Regions from separate parts of the Paenibacillus sp. FSL L8-0333 genome, predicted to be linked through region 3. Evidence: riboswitches for the same ligand, from Rfam matches in the RefSeq annotation. Region 3 holds a riboswitch; each other region holds the start of a gene.
The links. Region 3 has a riboswitch for cyclic di-AMP ahead of NYE72_RS02670 (hypothetical protein). Riboswitches for the same ligand answer to the same signal wherever they lie in the genome.
Positions count from the first base shown of each region.

Region 1: another riboswitch for cyclic di-AMP. It lies ahead of NYE72_RS11020 (KamA family radical SAM protein); the one in region 3 lies ahead of NYE72_RS02670 (hypothetical protein).
Region 2: another riboswitch for cyclic di-AMP. It lies ahead of NYE72_RS00545 (C40 family peptidase); the one in region 3 lies ahead of NYE72_RS02670 (hypothetical protein).

Region 1 covers NZ_CP150186.1:2,519,025-2,525,193, reverse strand. The annotation lists gene NYE72_RS11035 (HAD family hydrolase) at 1-316, opposite strand, end outside; gene NYE72_RS11030 (ABC transporter substrate-binding protein) at 844-1,869, shown strand; gene NYE72_RS11025 (AraC family transcriptional regulator) at 2,009-3,676, shown strand; cyclic di-AMP (ydaO/yuaA leader) riboswitch at 3,725-3,866, shown strand; gene NYE72_RS11020 (KamA family radical SAM protein) at 4,007-5,173, shown strand; gene NYE72_RS11015 (YafY family protein) at 5,316-6,169, shown strand, end outside.
Region 2 covers NZ_CP150186.1:110,584-116,752, forward strand. The annotation lists gene motA (flagellar motor stator protein MotA) at 1-404, opposite strand, end outside; gene NYE72_RS00520 (hypothetical protein) at 611-904, shown strand; gene NYE72_RS00525 (4a-hydroxytetrahydrobiopterin dehydratase) at 1,133-1,420, shown strand; gene NYE72_RS00530 (cytochrome c) at 1,502-1,858, opposite strand; gene NYE72_RS00535 (GNAT family N-acetyltransferase) at 1,986-2,471, opposite strand; gene NYE72_RS00540 (C40 family peptidase) at 2,660-3,112, opposite strand; cyclic di-AMP (ydaO/yuaA leader) riboswitch at 3,157-3,299, opposite strand; gene NYE72_RS00545 (C40 family peptidase) at 3,648-4,076, opposite strand; cyclic di-AMP (ydaO/yuaA leader) riboswitch at 4,134-4,272, opposite strand; gene NYE72_RS00550 (hypothetical protein) at 4,490-5,320, opposite strand; gene NYE72_RS00555 (M1 family metallopeptidase) at 5,332-6,169, opposite strand, start outside.
Region 3 covers NZ_CP150186.1:600,125-606,293, reverse strand. The annotation lists gene kdpB (potassium-transporting ATPase subunit KdpB) at 1-1,262, opposite strand, end outside; partial or broken gene kdpA (potassium-transporting ATPase subunit KdpA) at 1,279-2,954, opposite strand; gene NYE72_RS02675 (hypothetical protein) at 3,171-3,587, opposite strand; cyclic di-AMP (ydaO/yuaA leader) riboswitch at 3,840-4,029, opposite strand; cyclic di-AMP (ydaO/yuaA leader) riboswitch at 4,448-4,612, shown strand; gene NYE72_RS02670 (hypothetical protein) at 4,681-5,235, shown strand; gene NYE72_RS02665 (hypothetical protein) at 5,250-5,771, shown strand; gene NYE72_RS02660 (hypothetical protein) at 5,812-6,169, shown strand, end outside.

The DNA of each region.
Region 1 (6,169 bases), 1.9 Mb from region 3:
CTATGCGCAGTCCAGCTGCCTTGGCAGAATCAAGATAATGCTGAATACCTGGTCTTATTGTTTCAAGCTCCATAAGTTTGCTGTGTCTCTGTTTAACAGCCTTGCTGAACTCTTCTTTGTCAATTGCGAGCTTAAGATCAGTCATCAAATATTCATAAGGATTAAAACTGTTCAAGCTCGTGCCGATGCAGGTGGAATATTGTTCAAGCGTCAGGTCCACTCCATATTCTGCATAAGCCTCGTTAAATGCGGTGTACCAAGCAGTCTCCGTGTCGATAATCGTTCCGTCAAAATCAAAAATAATTCCTTTGATCACAATCAACCATCTCCCTCGTATTATGTTTGGTTAGAATATCTTACGCAAAACCTTCTGCATATTCTACAAAAAGCTATTTCGGCTTGCGTTTGACTATAAAAACCATAACAAAGCCCTTCTACTGACGTCAAGCACGGTAGATAACATGCCACGTAATGATAACGATTACAATCAATGCGGACAACCCTGAATTTTTGCATCACCTGAACATCTTAATACATAACAATAATCAGATTCAAAAAAACACCACAATCCTATGTGCTTCAAGGGATTCCTTCTGCCAAGTTTGTTATGAAGGCAAGCTCCCTCTCTTTCTCTCCATTGCTGTTATTTAGAGTATTTTTCCAAGCAGCTAAAAATAATTTAAAATAATTTCAACCACATCCTTTTTACTTGATTGTACAAAACAAATTACGGGGTTATTTTTTGTCCATTGAGTAAAAAGAGGCTTTAATTTATGATAGTTTTTAATCGAGAATGATTATCATTATTGGTGGTCGTTACATATAATAGGGAGGCAATAAGATATGAACAAGGTAAGACAGTTCTTCGCTGTGGTATGTGTACTATTTTTGCTGAGTACATTGCTACTGGCGTGCGGAAACTCAAAGGAACAATCCTCTGCCAATAGTACGGCAAACGCAACCGGGAACTCTTCCGCTGCAACCGCGGCACCTTCAGCAGAACCCTCAGATAGCAGTACAGATGAAGCTGCAGCGACTACCCGCTCCTATACAGATTACATAGGACATACTGTAGAGATTCCAGTGAATCCGCAGCGAATTATCTATTCTGGAGAAACTTATGGCGATTTGCTCGCACTTGGTGTGCAGGCGGTAGGTTATCCTCTTTCTATGGGGGAAGGCCAGATTTTTGAAGATCAATTGCAAGGTGTGGAGGATGTAGGCTTCCCTATCAATCTGGAAAAAACATTGGAGCTTCAGCCTGACTTGATCATCTATGCGGGCACAGATGAAGCTGATTTCGAGCAGCTCTCCAAAATTGCACCAACGATAATATTTAATACCTTTGCCCCACTCCAGGAACGTATGCTGGACATTGGTGGAATTGTTGGTAAAACGACTGAAGCAGAAGCATGGCTTGCCCAGTATAAAACCGCTGAAGAGAACATGTGGAAGCAATTGAAATCCGCAGGCATGAAAGAGGGCGAAACGGCTGCGGTCTTCACTTATTATCCAGGAGACAGACTATTTATAATGGCAGCAACCGGACTTTCACAGGTACTCTATGGGGAGAATGGCTTCAAGGCAACTCCAGCTATTCAGAAGATACTTGATGAAGGTAAAGGGTTCCAGGAAGTTTCCATGGAAGTCCTGAAAGAATATGCCGGAGACCGGATATTCATCTTGACTCCAGTGGCAGAAGAAGCAAAACAATCCACAGAGAATCTATTAAAGAGCCCTATCTGGAAGAGCCTTCCTGCCGTCAAGAACGGATATGTCTATACACAAGACATCATGAAGACTTCAAGTGATGCGACAACAAGAGAATGGCTGCTTGGCGAAATTCCACAGCTATTGAATATGAAATAACCTTCCGAGATGAAGTGTTTAACACAAGGCTGATAAAAAACTGCAAGAAGCATGTCAACAGCTGTTGATATGCTTCTTTTTTTTATATACAATGAATTCATTGATAATCATTCTCACCAAATGAACGGAGGCTGAACCCATGCTGCATACATCATCGTCCTGCCCCCCACTCCACTCTCTGCTATTTCAGCTAAACGAGGCCGAACTGATGATTCAAGCTGCCGATTCAAGCTCTATAACGCGTACAACCCGGGACTATACCCTTCTCATATTTACTGGAGGGAACGGACAATTGAACCTCGATGATCAAAGCGTGATACTAAGTACGGATAAATGTTATCTACTATCTCCTGGAATCTCCTATAGTACGAACAACCAGGAGCTGACGTTGTATTATTACCTCATCACCTTTACAGCAATTTATACAACCAAGCTTCCTAAACGATATTCTGGAGAGCTGCTTTCCGGCAGGCGGGAGTTAATTGTGCACCCGTTCACCAAGGTAATCCGACTAGTCGAAGACCTGCTCATGAACAGGAATAACACCGATGATGTACAACAATTCAAGCGACAATTAAAATTCCAAGAATTGCTGCTGTTACTTTTTGAGCATAATTACCCTTCCAAACACCTGCCAAGTCCTACGGAATCCGTAGAAAAGACCATAACATTCATTCAGGAGCATTATACAGAGAGTATCACCGTGAAGCAGTTAGCTGAACTGGCGGGAATATCAATCTGGCAATATACACCGATCTTTCAGCAGCTTACGGGTAAAAAGCCGCTTGAATACCTGACGGATCTGCGTATTAATCATTCCAAACGATTCCTGCAGGAATCGACTGAACCACTGCGGGAAATCGCCAGACTGGTCGGCTTCTCGGATGAATACTATTTCAGCCGCCGCTTTCGGCAAAAAACCGGAGTTACACCCGGACAATATGCACATCAGCAAGGTCGTAAGCTTACCGTCAAGGATTGGACGGGTCATGAGGTGGAAATTCCTGAACGAGCGAAACGTATTGTCTATCATGGCGAGACACTTGGCGACCTTCTCGCGTTAGCTGTAAAGCCTATCGGTGGAGATGAAGCATTCGCCCGGAACAGCGTCTATAAACATCGGCTTAAGAAGCTCGCCAACGTCGGGTTTCCACTGGACCCGCAGTTGACCGCTTCCCTAAACCCAGATTTGATCATTTTGGCAAATAGTGATGAAAGAGCCTACAGAGCAGTTTCTGGTATCGCTCCGACACTCACCTTTGATTCATTTGCGCCTCTCGACAACCGAATGCGGACATTAGGCAGTTGGCTAGGTAAACAGCGCGAAGCCGAAGCATGGCTGGAGTCATTCACAATCAAAAACGCTGCCATGTGGCAGCAGCTTTACTCGACAACTCTCCAAGTTGGAGAAACCGCCTCTGCTTTGGTCTATGATCATGGAGATCATCTATATGCTATGGGAATGTCCGGATTCTCCACTGCGCTTTATGCCCCATGTGGTTTACAACCGACCGAAGAGATCCAAGCCATATTGGACGAAGAGTTAGGGTTCGCCGAAGTTGATCCAACACGACTGCCTGCCTACGCCGGAGATCATATCTTCATGTTCATTCCGGAACGCAAAGACTCGCGAGCTGCGATGGAACGATTACTAGACAGTTCACTTTGGAACAGTCTCCCGGCAGTACGCCAGGGACATGTTTATCTGCTCGATGGAAGCAAATGGAACTCCAGTGATGCGTTAACCCGGGAGAAGCTACTAACGCTGCTGCCTAAACTACTCGGCGGAAGTAGCGCTAGCAATTGAAGGTGAATCTAGGATTCTCTTTTGACTTTTCAAAACTTCATAGGGTATACTTTATCTACGCTTAATTTCCAACTTTTACAGTTGAAAAGCGGGGGAACCAGTTAATTGGGGCGAATCATTGAGTATTAGAATGTAGGGTACCATCTTACCCGAGTCCGTCAGCTAACCTCGTCAGCAGTGGATGGGTCTGCTTTTCATGTTATTTACATAACCAGAGACCCTTGCTAAGGGTCTCTTTTTGTGCTTTTTTTGGACCCTGCTGGCAGTAGATTGGCCTTTGACACTAAGGCTCCCTCATTTCTCACACTACGAGACAAAGGAGAGATGTACGTGCAAAAGGTAAAGTACTTCACGGATATTAACAAAATAGCTATGTTGTCTGAGCTGGAAAAAGAGAATCTGAAAGAAATTACAGACAAATTTGTTTTTCGTGTAAATGACTACTATCTGTCTTTGATTAACTGGGATGATCCAGATGATCCCATCCGTAAGCTGGTTATTCCTAACGAAGGTGAACTGCTGGAGTATGGGCGCTGGGACGCCTCCGATGAGGACACGAATTATGTGGTACCTGGTTGTCAGCACAAGTATAGAACCACTGCACTACTGATTGTATCCGAGGTCTGCGGGGCTTATTGCCGCTACTGTTTTCGTAAGCGTCTGTTCCGAAATGACGTGAAAGAGGCGATGGCTGATGTCTCTCCGGGCTTGGAGTATATCGCAAAGAATCCGGAGATTAACAACGTACTTCTTACGGGTGGGGATAGTTTAATTCTCTCCACACCGAAGCTAAGATCCATTATTGAAAATCTAAGAAGCATTGAGCATGTTAAGATCATTAGACTAGGTTCCAAAATTCCCGTATTTAATCCGATGCGGATCTCTGAAGACGAAGAGCTGCTGGAGCTGATTCGTACTTACTCTACCGAAGACAAACGAATCTATGTTATGGCGCACATCAATCATCCTCGTGAAATCACACCTGAAGCCAAAAAAGCATTTAAAGCTCTCCACAACGCAGGGGCAATTGTCGTAAATCAGACTCCCATCCTCAAAGGCATCAACGATGATCCCATTATTTTAGGGGAACTACTGGACCGACTTTCATGGGCTGGCGTTACACCCTACTACTTCTTTGTGAACCGGCCCGTTGCCGGAAACCGGGATTTCGTATTACCGCTCGAGCAAGTCTATCAAATTGTAGAAGAAGCCAAAGCTAGAACCTCAGGACTTGGCAAAAGAGTACGCTTATCCATGAGCCACACCTCAGGAAAAATAGAAATTCTCGCCATTGATAACGGGAAAGCCTATCTCAAATACCATCAATCCAGAGATCAGGAATACGGAAAATTCATGATTCTAGATTGTCCAAAGGACGCCGAATGGTTCGATGACCTGCCTGGGAATGAGCAATATTGGACCCCACCTGTGAAAAAAAACGATGCTATTATTTCTGTTAATGATTTATCAGAGCCTGCGGATTTAATCTGTAAATAAATTAATCGGCTCTGTCAGACTCTGTCATAGGATATTTCTTCATCACCAACAACAAAACTCCTCCCTCCCAAAATTAGCCCGAAAAAATCTATGATATAATCACGCTGTAACACGAAATGGACTAATGGGTGGGAATGCACACATGAAATTGGAACGATTGATTTCTATGATCTACAAGCTATTGAACCACGAAGTTTTATCTGCCTCCAAGCTGGCTGAAGAGTTTCAGGTTTCCCAGCGAACAATCTATAGGGATATCGATGTGATTTGTGCCGCTGGTATCCCGGTCGTATCGTATCAGGGTACTAAAGGTGGATATGGCATTATGGACGGATATAAAATGGATAAAAGCCTGCTCCGTTCGTATGATGTCACTTCTCTGATTACTGTACTTAACAGTCTCTCTTCCGTGTTTGAAGATGAGCATACGCAAGGAACCATTGAACGGCTGCAAACGATAGGAACGGAGCCACAGACTTCTAGTCTCGCGGTGGATCTTGAAACCCGGCGTACGGATCCTGACGCACTTCCTCTTTTACGTGCGGCTATAGCGGAACGAAATGTTGTCCGTTTTGATTACATCAGTGTAAAAAATGAACGTACAACCCGTGAAATGGAACCAGTAAAGCTTCATTTTAAATATAGTAACTGGTACATCTATGGTTATTGCCGGGCACGGCAGGACTATCGGGAGTTTCGTCTTTCCCGGATGCTGAATTTGTTCCTGACGCAGGATACCTTTCAATCACAACATGAAGTACCCAAAGAGGCTGGCTGTTCAAACAGGGTAGATCAGGTGGAGGAAATAGTAATCCGGGTGGACCCTGAGGCTTTGGCAGAAGCTTTGGATCAGTTTCATCAAGTCGACAAGGAATTTCATTCCGATAAAAGCATGACGATGCGAATTCCTGTGTATAAGCCATTGGAAGCTCGTTGGCTTTGGTCCATTCTGCTGAGTTTCGGCAGCGGGGCCGAAGTCCTCGAACCCCCTGCATT
Region 2 (6,169 bases), 490 kb from region 3:
GCGTGGATATCCTCCATGAGGACATCGCGGACAAAATCCTGATCATTTCCATCAATAATCATCCGCATGCCGTTTCTGAGGAAGTTATCTTCTATTTCATCGACTTTTGATTCTAGAGCCAACAGACCTTCACGCCGTGTGATAGAAGCCCATTCCATGAACATAGTGATTAATTCGGGTTTACTGATTAACTTCTTTTTGATAAAAATCATTTTGAACAGACTTGGAATCTTTTTGACCTCGTTGAAAGGAAAGGCCATGAAAATAGAAGCTGCCGTACCCACCAAGATAATAACGTAAGCAGCGGGTGTGGCCAAAGCATGAAGTGGAGCGTGCTTGAGGATCATGCCCCAGATTACAGCAACCAAACCAAAAATTAAACCAATTATTGTTGAAATTTCCATTTTGCACCTCGTCCGTGAGATTTAAGATGTGTTCCGACAATGCCGCGTATATCATCCTTGAAACAGCGGCAGGGCACTCTGTGCGAAACCGAATTAACGTATATTCTTATTTATCGACATCATTCGGTTTTTTGTGAAGTCATTTTTTCGGCTATAATGGATAAGGTAAGTAATTATTCATCTGTGAAGAAAACGGAGTGATATACGTGGGTGTAAAGCATGGTAGAGATTACGGTGAAATTCTAACCGATTTGACCGAAGCCGTCGGACGAATTTCCGATGGATATTTATTTTTTGAGATGGATCCGGACGAGTGGCAGGAACTACCCCAAGAATCAAAGCTGGAGGTATGGGAAGCATTGGCTGAGGATCTTTTCTTCGCGCTGGGTAATGAACCTATGATTGAAGTGGGGAGCGGCGTAATTATTTACGATAAGGACACGCACCGCATTAATATTCTAGTTGGCGAAGAGGATTTGGCTTCAGTAGTTTTGATTTAGGCAGAGGAGACGTCTGGACGTAATTTGCCCGTAGTTAGTAGCCCGTGTTAAAATTGATAAAGCCGAGTTATAATCGCTGGGATTTGTGAATACATTTAATCGAAAATATCGCCTTTATCCTGGCACATCCCTTGGACCTCAGAAGCTAAGGGATGTTTTGTTTAACGCCTAAGACAAGTAAAGGGAACTACGCACTTTACTGCAATTTTTTGTAAGGGAGGAAACGAATTGTTATTTACGGAAGAGGAACTGCGTGAGGAGATCACCAAGCTGGAGGGCTGGAAACTGGAAGATAATGTTATGGTGCGAAAATATATGTTCAGCCAATATATGAAGGGCATTGCGTTTGTGGATGAAGTAGCCACGATTTCAGAAGCCTTCGATCACCATCCACATATTACGATTGATTATAAAACAGTTACCCTGCGCCTGAAATCTAATGAAGAAGATGGGATTACAGCTCTAGATCTTCGAGAGGCGCATGAATTTAATGAAGCCTTTGAAAAAAATCATTAGTTTAGCCAAAATCATAAAATAAACGCCCGTGCACAGATAGTCACCTATCTCATACACGGGCGTTTTTGGTTGCTTGGCTGGTTACTTTTTCTCTGAGAGCCAGAGTGCGACGTTGGCGATCTCTTCAGGAGCTAGCTTCTCCTTAAAGGAAGGCATTTGGCCACGTCCTTTGGTGACGATGCTGTAGATTTCCTCAGCGTCATGCTGACCGCCTTCATTCTGAAGACTTGGTCCAACTCCACCTTGAAGCTGATCGCCGTGACAGGTGATACAGCTGGCTTTCACGGTTGCTTCTGCCTTTGCGGCGTCCAGTTGAACTACCGGCATCGTGGGCTTATTTTCTTCTGCTACCTCTTCTTTACCCGGAAGTGTAAACATGAGTACTACCGCAAAGGCACAGGCGGCAAAAAACAAACCGCTCATGATCCATTTCTGCATCCCAATTCGTCCCTTCTATGTAAGCTGCTCCCTACATTATAGCTTATGGTGAAGCGTTATCATAGGGTTTGTGACAAAAAAATGAACGAGAATACAATCATTCTTATGAAATATCTGGTATTTAATATCATTTGTCATAGACCATGCAATAAAAAGGTTTGTCTCCTGTAGGTGTGCGGCGTTCATACGTATCTGTAATCGTAAATCCACATTTTTGATAAGTTCGAATGGCGCGTTGGTTCCAGGTCAGGACTTCCAGATCTATCTCACGATCAGGATAACGATTCAACGCTGTCTGGACGATGGCATCTACGAATAGTTTGCCTAAACCATGGCCGCATAGATCGGGGCGCATCCCAACTCCTAAACGGACGACTCCTTCCATCGGGAACAACTGTGCGAATCCGCACAAAACCTCATTTTCATTTAATATGGAGATATATTGTTCCTCCCGGAGCTGCGGATCACCAAACTCGATGCCAAGAGCCTGCATCTGCTCCCACGGCATCCAGCCATAAATATTATATGGGGGCGTATAGCTCCACTTACAAATAGCTTCTCCGTGAATTGCCTCCATAGGAACAACATGAAAAGTTACCGAGGGATTTATCATAAGGTCAACGATCTCCTTTCACGAGGACATTGCTATATTACTAATTATATACAAAATGGGGGAGGTTCGACTCAGAAACTTTATATGAGGGGAATGTTTTACAAATTATGAGAGGGGTAAATAAGTAATAAGACAAAAAAACAAGCTCTCCTCCAAGAGTACCTTGGAAAAGAGCCTATGTACGTTATTTATTGCACATCATCATTGTCTTCCGATTCAGCAGCAACCGATTGGTAAGCGTCTGTGCTCATAATGCGCTTGGCACCAACGTAGCGTTTCACGTAGTAGCTATCACTCAGAGAGCTAATCGTAACACCGCGTGAGGTAGAAGCGTGTGCGAACTTACCTTCACCGACATAAATGCCGACATGGGAGACACCTTTGCCACTTGTATTGAAGAATACAAGATCTCCGGCTCTTATATCATCACGGGAGATTGCTGTGCCCATTTGATATTGGGAACCTGATTGGTGTGGAAGGTTAATGCCAATCTTATCAAACACATACATTGTAAATCCGGAGCAATCAAATCCGTTAGTGGATATACCGCCGGATACGTATTTAGTACCGATGGCCTTGTCAATCACTTTATCCATTTTGGAATCTGCGAAAGCGCTTCCTGCTCCGATGGTGAGGATGATGGAAAAGCTTAGTACTGCTGCTGCTAACTTCTTCTTCAAAAGTGTATACCCCTTCCAAATGCCTACGAGGTTAGCTTAAGGGTTCGGTTGAAGGTCCCCTATGACCCCTCTATATAATGGAGGTCAATTCACCCAAAGTTGGTTCCCCCGTTTTCCTAATAGTTAGGAAACTCGGCTCATACTGTTGATTAGGATTAGCTTGTAATCAATACATGACAAAACCTTTGTAAATAACAACTTAATGATTACAAAAATGTTACTAAAATCTCACTGCGCTAATTGTAACAAACAGAAAGCCGCTTGGCAATCGTTTTTAACATATTAATGCAGAAAAATTGGCATTTTTACGGTAGAAAGGCATATGTAAGCGTTAATAATGACCTAATTTTTAATATAATTGCAATTTTTATCAAATAAACGTGTTTCAATTGGGCTCTAATAGTGTAAAAATATATTATGGAATAAAGAAAAACCCGAATTTGATTACGGGCATAATCAGATTCAGGTTCATATAGTTGTAATTGTGAGGAAGGTTTCAATCGAAGGCTACAGCTTGATAAGCTGAAGTACTCATTACTCTTTTAGCGCCAACATAACGATTGGCCCAGTAGGCCTGACTGAGTGAAGTGATGGTCACTCCACGCGAAGAGGACGATTGTGCGAATTTTCCGTTTCCAACATAAATGCCGACATGGGATACTCCATTGCCAAGTGTGTTAAAGAACACTAGATCACCAGAACGCAGATTGCTTTTGGATACAGCAGTTCCAACGCTATATTGAGCTTTTGATGTACGAGGTAAAGTAAGACCCACATTCTTGAATACATACTTTGTAAATCCAGAGCAATCAAATCCGGCAGTGCTTGTACCTCCGGTTTTATAGGCAACTCCAATAGTCTTTGAGATTACAGAGTCCATTTTAGAGTCGGCAAAGGCGCTTCCTCCACCAATAGATAATGCCATTACAAGTCCTAGCGCCGCAGCGACGCATTTTTTTCTTAAATTATGTCTTTTCAAAAGATGTACTCCTTCCAAGGCCTGCGAGGTTAGCTTAAGGGTTCGGTAGAAGATTCCCTATGATCCCTGTAAAGCGAGATCAATTCACCCAAAATATGGTTCCCCCACTTCCCGGTGCAAAGGAATTAGGCGTGTTAAGCACCAGAGAATGACGTTTCGACAGTTACACTTACGATAAATACATTTAGTTATGTAGGAATCGTTTCAATTGATTACAAAATTGTTACTAATAGCACAGGACTTATTGTAACAGAGCTTTTACGATTTTGCAAATACTCTTAAGTTATCCGTAATGAGAAAAAGTCCCAGCTCCTGAATACAGGAATTGGGACCTTTTTATTATGTCAAATAAGGTTGATTTATTGTGGAAATGCTTTGCTACGCCATAGATGATATTGTGCAGAGATTCCCCACATTTTTAAGAGCGTAGAAGGTAGTGGTGAGATTTGCCGTATTATAAGTGCCGGTAGGCCGGGACAGAACAGACCCGTCAGTCCGCACACTAGCAGTAAGAGCAGGCCTCCCGCCCCAAGTACAATGGAAACACCTATAGCAGGAATCAGTGACCGCAAGCAGATGATCAGTGAGGAGAACATTCCTGTACCGCCGGTGTAACCAAACTGCATATATAGAAGAAACAGGCGCACGATAAAAATATATATAAGCCATGCCAATACGTATGGTACTAAATGAAGTAACAAAGCGTAGTTAAACAAAGAGGATAAGAACAGCCCGTACATTTTTGGAGCAAGCCAGTAAAGCGGCAGCAGGGTCAGCACCCATTCGATTAGGCTAAAGACTAAGACAGGTAGTCCATAGATCTTCATGCCAGGGAAAAAGAACAGTCCACGCTCGCCCTTTCGCTCCTGGTGGAGCTCATGCAGCAATCCTGCCCTTATGAAAGGGGAAAGCAGAAGTCGCAAGACAACAAGCGCCAGAAGCATCCATAACCAAGTGCGTATCGCAGGGTCCGTATTCAAGCTGAACTGTCCCTCGATATAATACAACAGTCTGCCCATACCGCTGCCTCCGGCGTCTTTATCCGGATAGCGCAGTAGAATTGGAATAATAGCAGATCGGATGAAACCATACATAAAGTAGCCCCAGAGCAGTCGGTAGATGAAGAGCAGAATTAAAATATAAAATTGCTCCTTCATGCTTTGCCAGCCGCGGGTTATCGATGTTCTCACAATCATTCACCTCACCAGACAAGAGTTCCGAGCACGGTTTCAAGTAGTTTAGTTACACTTAATGTCCAGCGAGAGAGCGTCTTGGGCTCTATTTCCGCCAGCCTAAAGTTGTTTAGATGTTTGCTCTCCAATAAGATGGAATGTTCAGGGTCAATCTCAGCAGAGAGAAGAGGCTTATCGCTTAACAATTGAAACGTAGTCTCTACTCCTTCACCGTTCCAGACCCGCTGCACCGAAGAGCTGTCGGCGAATGTGAATTTCACGGGAACATCAACGTAATCGCTCCCTTTGTTTGAAATCTTCACTAATGATTCGTAGCTTGGAGCATCGCCGCTGTTATTTTTTTTAAAAGTAATCGTATCTACTGAGAAGTCAGGCGCTCCATCACCATAAATGTAATCATCGAAATAGGCCTGCCATGATTTTTTGGTTACCTTCTCAACGACTTTCTGAAAATCTGACGTAGCAGGATGCTGGAAACGGAACTTACGAGCGTAGGAGGACATGATGTTGTTCATTGCTTTGGTACCTACCTGGCGTTCGATATCTTTAAGTACAAGCTTGCCGCGGATATAAACATTTCGGCTATAGGAATCCGCCCCTGCATATTTCCACGTTTCCAGATTTAACGGCTCAGGTATAGTCACCAGGCTGGCCTGTAAAGGCAAATTAGACTTGATACCGTATTCTTGCTCCATAAGTCTGTCTTCGGCATAGGAAGTGAAGCTTTCATCCAGCCAGGCTTCCTCGAATTCATTACTGGCTACCATACCGTAGAAGTATTGATGGCCGATTTCATGAATGACGGTTCTTTCAAGTGAGGTATCTGGAGAAGAATCCGCGGCCCCA
Region 3 (6,169 bases):
GCGATAGCATCGGAATTACTGTCGAGGTTCGCGGGAATGACTCCGCCCTTCGACTGTACCCATTTCTTCACGGAATCGACTGCCCCTTTACGAACAGATCGTCCATCACGCAGATCTATACCACTCATCCGGGTCTCAGCCTTAAACTCTACGAGCTCTCCGCCTTCAGCAAGTTTGCTGTCATAGCTGCGTTCCAGCTTCTTAGCCAGCTCAATAACAGAACGTCCTTCCGGAGTCTCATCCTTTAGCGAACTAATAGCTGCCCAAGCCGTAAGCTCAGCTTCCGTTTCATCTCCAACTGGCACAAAATCACTCGCCATCCGGTTTCCGAAAGTAATCGTACCGGTCTTATCTAGAATCATTGTATTAATGTCGCCGGCAGCTTCAACGGCCTTCCCTGACATAGCAAGGACATTAAACTGTGTGACGCGGTCCATCCCTGCTATCCCGATAGCGGAGAGCAGTCCCCCGATTGTGGTCGGGATCAGACAGACCAGCAAGGCGATCATAACAGGAATATCTAGATCAACGCCCAGGTAAGTCGCAATAGGCCGCAAGGTCACTACTACAATCAGGAAAATCAACGTCAGACTGATCAAGAGTGTATTTAGTGCAATTTCATTGGGTGTCTTCTGACGTTTCGCCCCTTCAACGAGGGAGATCATCCGATCCAAGAATGACTCACCGGGATCACTGGTAATTTTGACTTTAATCTCATCACTAACTACCCGGGTGCCGCCTGTGACTGAGCCGAAATCTCCGCCGGCTTCCTTAATAACAGGTGCAGATTCACCTGTAATTGCCGATTCATCTACGGAGGCCAGCCCTTCAATCACTTCACCATCGCCAGGGATAAGTTCTCCCTGACTGACGATCACGATATCTCCTTTCCGCAGCTCGGAGGAAGAAACGGTCTTCACAGACCCTCCAACGAGCTTATTAGCTGTGATATCCTGTTTCGTTTTCTTAAGCGAATCCGCCTGGGCCTTCCCGCGGCCTTCAGCCAGCGCTTCAGCGAAGTTGGCAAACAGCACTGTGAATAACAGAATGAACAACACCGTGATATTGAAGCCTACCGATTTCTCTGCATTAAAATATCCGGGGGCCAGTACCATAAGCAATACAATAATCGTGCCGATTTCGACTACGAACATGACCGGATTTTTGATTAACGTCACCGGGTTAAGCTTAATAAAGCTATCCTTTACAGCGCTTAGGAGTATGGGTCCCGTCAGCAGCTTTTTTCTTTTTACAGTACTCATCTTGTTCTCCCTCTTCCTACCGTAAGGTCAAATATTCTGCAATCGGGCCGAGCACAATGACCGGCAGAAACGTCAGCGCACCGATAATCACTACCGTACCAATCAGAATTCCGGTGAACAGACCATTGTCTGTGCGGAATGTGCCAATCGTCTCAGGAACCGGCTTCTTCTGGATCAGTGAACCTGCAACTGCCAGCATTGCGATTATAGAGACATAACGGCCAAGCAGCATTACGATCCCGGTTGTAACATTCCAAAAGGTGGTATTGTCCGCAAGCCCTTCAAATCCTGAACCATTGTTCGCGGCAGAAGAGACATATTCATATAACACTTGGCTAAGTCCATGGAATCCGGGATTCGTGATGGAACCGTTGCCCAAGTCCGTTAAGACGCACCTGCTGTTGGTACAAGGATAATGAACGGATGCACAAGGATAGCAATCGCAATCAGCTTCATCTCCTTGGCTTCTATCTTTCGCCCGAGAAACTCTGGTGTTCTGCCAACCATTAGTCCACATAAGAAGACGCCCATGATGGCATACATCAGCATATTGATTAGTCCTACACCTTTTCCCCCGAAGACGTTATTGAGCATCATTAGGGCCAGAGGGGTAATGCCACCCAGCGGTGTCAGCGTATCATGCATATTGTTAACACTACCTGTCGTAGCTGCCGTTGTTACCGAAGTGAACAGAGAAGATTGCGGGATCCCAAAACGTACCTCTTTACCTTCCATGCTGCCTTGCGAAGACTCGATCCCCAGCGCATTAATAGCGGGATTCCCTTTAGTTTCCGCATAATAATTCAGCCCCAGCAGCAGAACGAACAAGGTCATCATTGCTGTGAAAATCACCCAGCCCTGACGTTTGTTCTTAGCGAACAACCCGTACATATATGGCAAAGAGGCTGGCAACATCCACATAGAGAGAATCTCCAGAACGTTCGTAAGTGGATTAGGGTTCTCAAAAGGATGCGCTGAATTGGCTCCGAAGAAGCCGCCACCATTCGTACCTAAGTGTTTAATTGACTCCAAAGAAGCGACTGGACCGATAGCGATTTGTTGCGTCTGCCCTTCGAGTGTAGTGACCTCAAGCGATGGCTTGAGCGTTTGTGGCACATGCAATCCTACCAGCACCAATGAAACTAGCAGAGCTAATGGAATGAATACACGAATATGTGCTTTTACGAAGTCCTCAAAAAAATTTCCGACTGATTTCTGTCCTGTAATCCCTCTGACAAAAGCAACCGCAACAGAAAATCCGTTCGCTGCAGACGTGAACATCATCATCGTGATGACTGCCATTTGTGAAAAATACGATAGTCCCGTCTCCCCGCTATAATGCTGCAGGTTCGTATTGGTCATAAAGCTGATCACCGTATTTAATGAAAGCGTCTGTTCCATATCGGCAATTCCATTCGGGTTCAGCGGCAATCCCCGCTGTAATCTTAGAAAAATATAACTGAAAGCAACCAGTACGATATTAGTTAAAACAAAGCTGAGTGCATACTTCTTCCAGGACATTCCGTCCCGTTTTTTCAGGCCGATCAGCTTATAAATACCTTTCTCTGTGCCTGCAAACCAGCGATCCGTACGATTCGGTTCGTTAGAAAATACATGATATAAATACGTCCCCATCGGCTTGACCAACAAGATGAGAATTACAATTACGACGACTATTTGCAAAATGCCCATGAATGCCCCTCCTTAAAATTTCTCAGGATGAATCAACGCGTAAACCAGATATATAAACAACAGTAGGGTAACAGCGATTACTAGAATCACAGCTTATCCCTCCCCGTATCCTCAACTACACCTGCGCACCAGCGCATAAAGCCATAAAATAACCCGTAAATTACAGCTAACGAAGCCACCATATACAGATCCCTCATATCTTCCGCACTCCTTCCATTATCCTTGATGAGGTGATCTATCGATTAGAAAATCAGCATCACCACTATGGGAATAGATTACATAGCTCGCACCAAGTCTTTTATAGACCAATCTAGGATTTATAGAACTTGTAATCACAAAAATTGGCTGTGTCGTCCAGGTACGGCACATCTGAATATAGCGGCAGCAAAGCGGAAAGCTGCTCTCAAACAGATATACCCTGCCTACCGGGAACGATGGGCGAAACCAAGTGCTCTGATGGCGGGTATCCACTAGAATAACCTGCTCGATTCCGAGCTCCTCTAGTAAAGCTTTCTCAGCCAGATTGTTGGTTAATCCCGCCATCTTAATACCCCTGAACTTCAGAAGTTTAATGAAATGTTCTCCCGCCTTTGTAGGCGCACATACAAGCACATATTCATTCTGATCCGTCATCTCTTTTTTCTCCTCCTGCTCATTTACAACAAGGAGGCAACGAAAATCTCCGAAAGGATGTTGACCTATCGTCATTTTCGGGCACAACCTAAAGCTCGGTTGTGTCACGTCATTAGACGCTGCCTAACAAATACCGCTAATGATGAATTTAGCGACCTCTTGGGGGAGGCCTCCATAAATGCTTTGCTTCTAAGAGCACAGCAAAAAGCCACAAAGGATCTCCTCTGTGGCTCGCTAGCGGTCACATTGCACTCATCCTCTCTCCATACGCTTACGAGGTTAGCTGTCGGATTCGGGCGGTGAGAGTCGCCCTACCTGTATAGATGCGAGCTCACTCGCACCCTCTACAGGATTCACCCCATAATCAGCTTCCGACTCTCACATCGGCTGCCGATTGTTGGTTCCCCCGCTTTCCTTATCGGAAATTAAGCGGATCAAATATTCGATTGTCGTTGAAACAGGAGTAATCATACTCTTATGCACGAAGACTTGTAAAACCTGAATGATGCCAAAATAATGCAAATTAAAAACTATTTTCCCATTAGATAGCGCTTACTTGATATCTAATCTCTCTATATCTCTTGTTTACTCGAGTTTCGAGCGTTTAATCGCTATCTATAACCCATGTGATTTTATTCACCTTTTTAGGGTGAAAATACTGCAAATTTCCTTTATAGGTTGAAACGCAAGAAGCTGAGGTTGAGCGAGAAAGAGCTCGATAACACGCCATAAATACCTATTTACCTCGTTTTTCAGTCGTAGTCGGCAGGATATGGTTAAAATCGCTCTAAAAGAACATTTTCCGTTTTTTACAGAAAATCTTGAAAAGAGTATGATTCGGGTTGAATCTAATTCATGAAAAACAATCAACGCTGAGTTCCTGCATTCGCAGGGAACGGGGGAACCATCAGGCCACCTGGCCTACTTGGGGTGAATCCAAAGGAGACTGCGTAAGTCTCAATAGGTAGGGCGACTCTCACCGTCCGAATCCGACAGCTAACCTCGTAAGCGTAAAGAGAGAGACCCTTGATCCGCCACGCTTTGGCCCAGGTATATCTGCCTGTAATCCAAAACCGCAGCAGAGGTCCTCCTCTTGCTGCGGTTTTTGCGTTACCTGAGCCTATTAGGTGATAGCACGCTGGATGGGGTGAATGTTTTGAAGCACTATTATTTAGGGATACATCAAGGGCTGCTTGAGCCGATAAGTCTAAATTACGTTTGTTTCGGGGCCTTGTGGTTCGAAGAAAATAATCACAGGTACATTGTAGGTTATGCATTTGGCCAGAACCAGATCCAAGCCCTTCGCCAATTCAGTACACCTTCTTCTTGTAAAGACTGTTTAGACTCTAAGATTGTATATGAAATATATAAAAAAATTCGAGAACAACAACAGCAGCAGGATTGGTCATCGCATCAAAAACTCCCGTGGTTTACAGCCTTCAAGGAGCCTTGGAAAGATGTAAGCGCCGGTTGGTATGTCTTGAGATCCCGCAGCACCTTTCCCTTACATCTATCTGTTATACGGAAAGAGAAGTTCCGACTATGGCTAGAGCATACCGCAGTCTGTGAGAATAAAATGGAAATGCTCGCCTGTGTAGAAAAGGCTAGTGTCACTCATCATGTAGACTTAAAGCTTTTGGAAATCTAAGGAGGAACCCTACTATGGACCAGCGCAGACTATCCCGCATTGAAGTATTTGTATTGGATGAACCCGAGCCTATTCACTATGGAATGGAAGGGGCTGAAGGCTGCCGTTATGGTATTCTGAAGCTCACCTGTAAGGGAGGTTGCAGTTGGGGGGCTTGTCTAATCTCTGCCAACACCAAAAATTTCGATCTCATTAAATGGAGTTCTTTTTTACGGGCTATCTGTCATTGCCGTCTTGAGGAAGCGCTGGATAAGGTCCGCCGCGAAGGTTCAGATTGGGAGCAGGTTAAGCTTGAGCTAGTTCAGGGTGCTTTGCAGGATTTAAAGGCCAAGCTCCAGGGTAAATCCTTGGCTGGGCATATTCAGCAAGGGCGTCTGTACAGTGTTGCAGCTGGGGGGAGCAATTCCAGAAGTGAACGGCTCTACTACAAACCTTCCAAAGCTTTTTCCACTGCCTCCCAGCAGAAACACAGTTGCCCGGAACCAGACACCGCCGATCTTATCAATAAATCCATCTCTTACTTTTCTATATTATAGATTCAAGCAAATCTCTCATTCTGAAAGGATCGTGTTCACCATGCCTGACCCCTTACCTCCCGTGTCCACCTACAGTGCTAAATTTGCAGAGTGTGTTCAAAAGTATACTAATGAAGTCTACGTACTCAGTTCCATGTTATTAGAACAATCTAATGAGGCAGACAAGGTTACTATCCGCACCTTCACAGAGCTTCATAAAATATATCGTCAGGATAACTTCGACCCTCAGTTATTCTCTATCCACGCTTACCGCACTTGTATTCGCCAGTGTGCTGATTCTTTTGCCCGGCGCTCTCTTCTATCGGCTAAGGGATTACCTTGGGAGGAACAGCTTGTGAAGGTATTGTGGTACGGCTTAAAGCTGCCTCTTTCTCAAATAAGCATTATTCTGCAAAAAA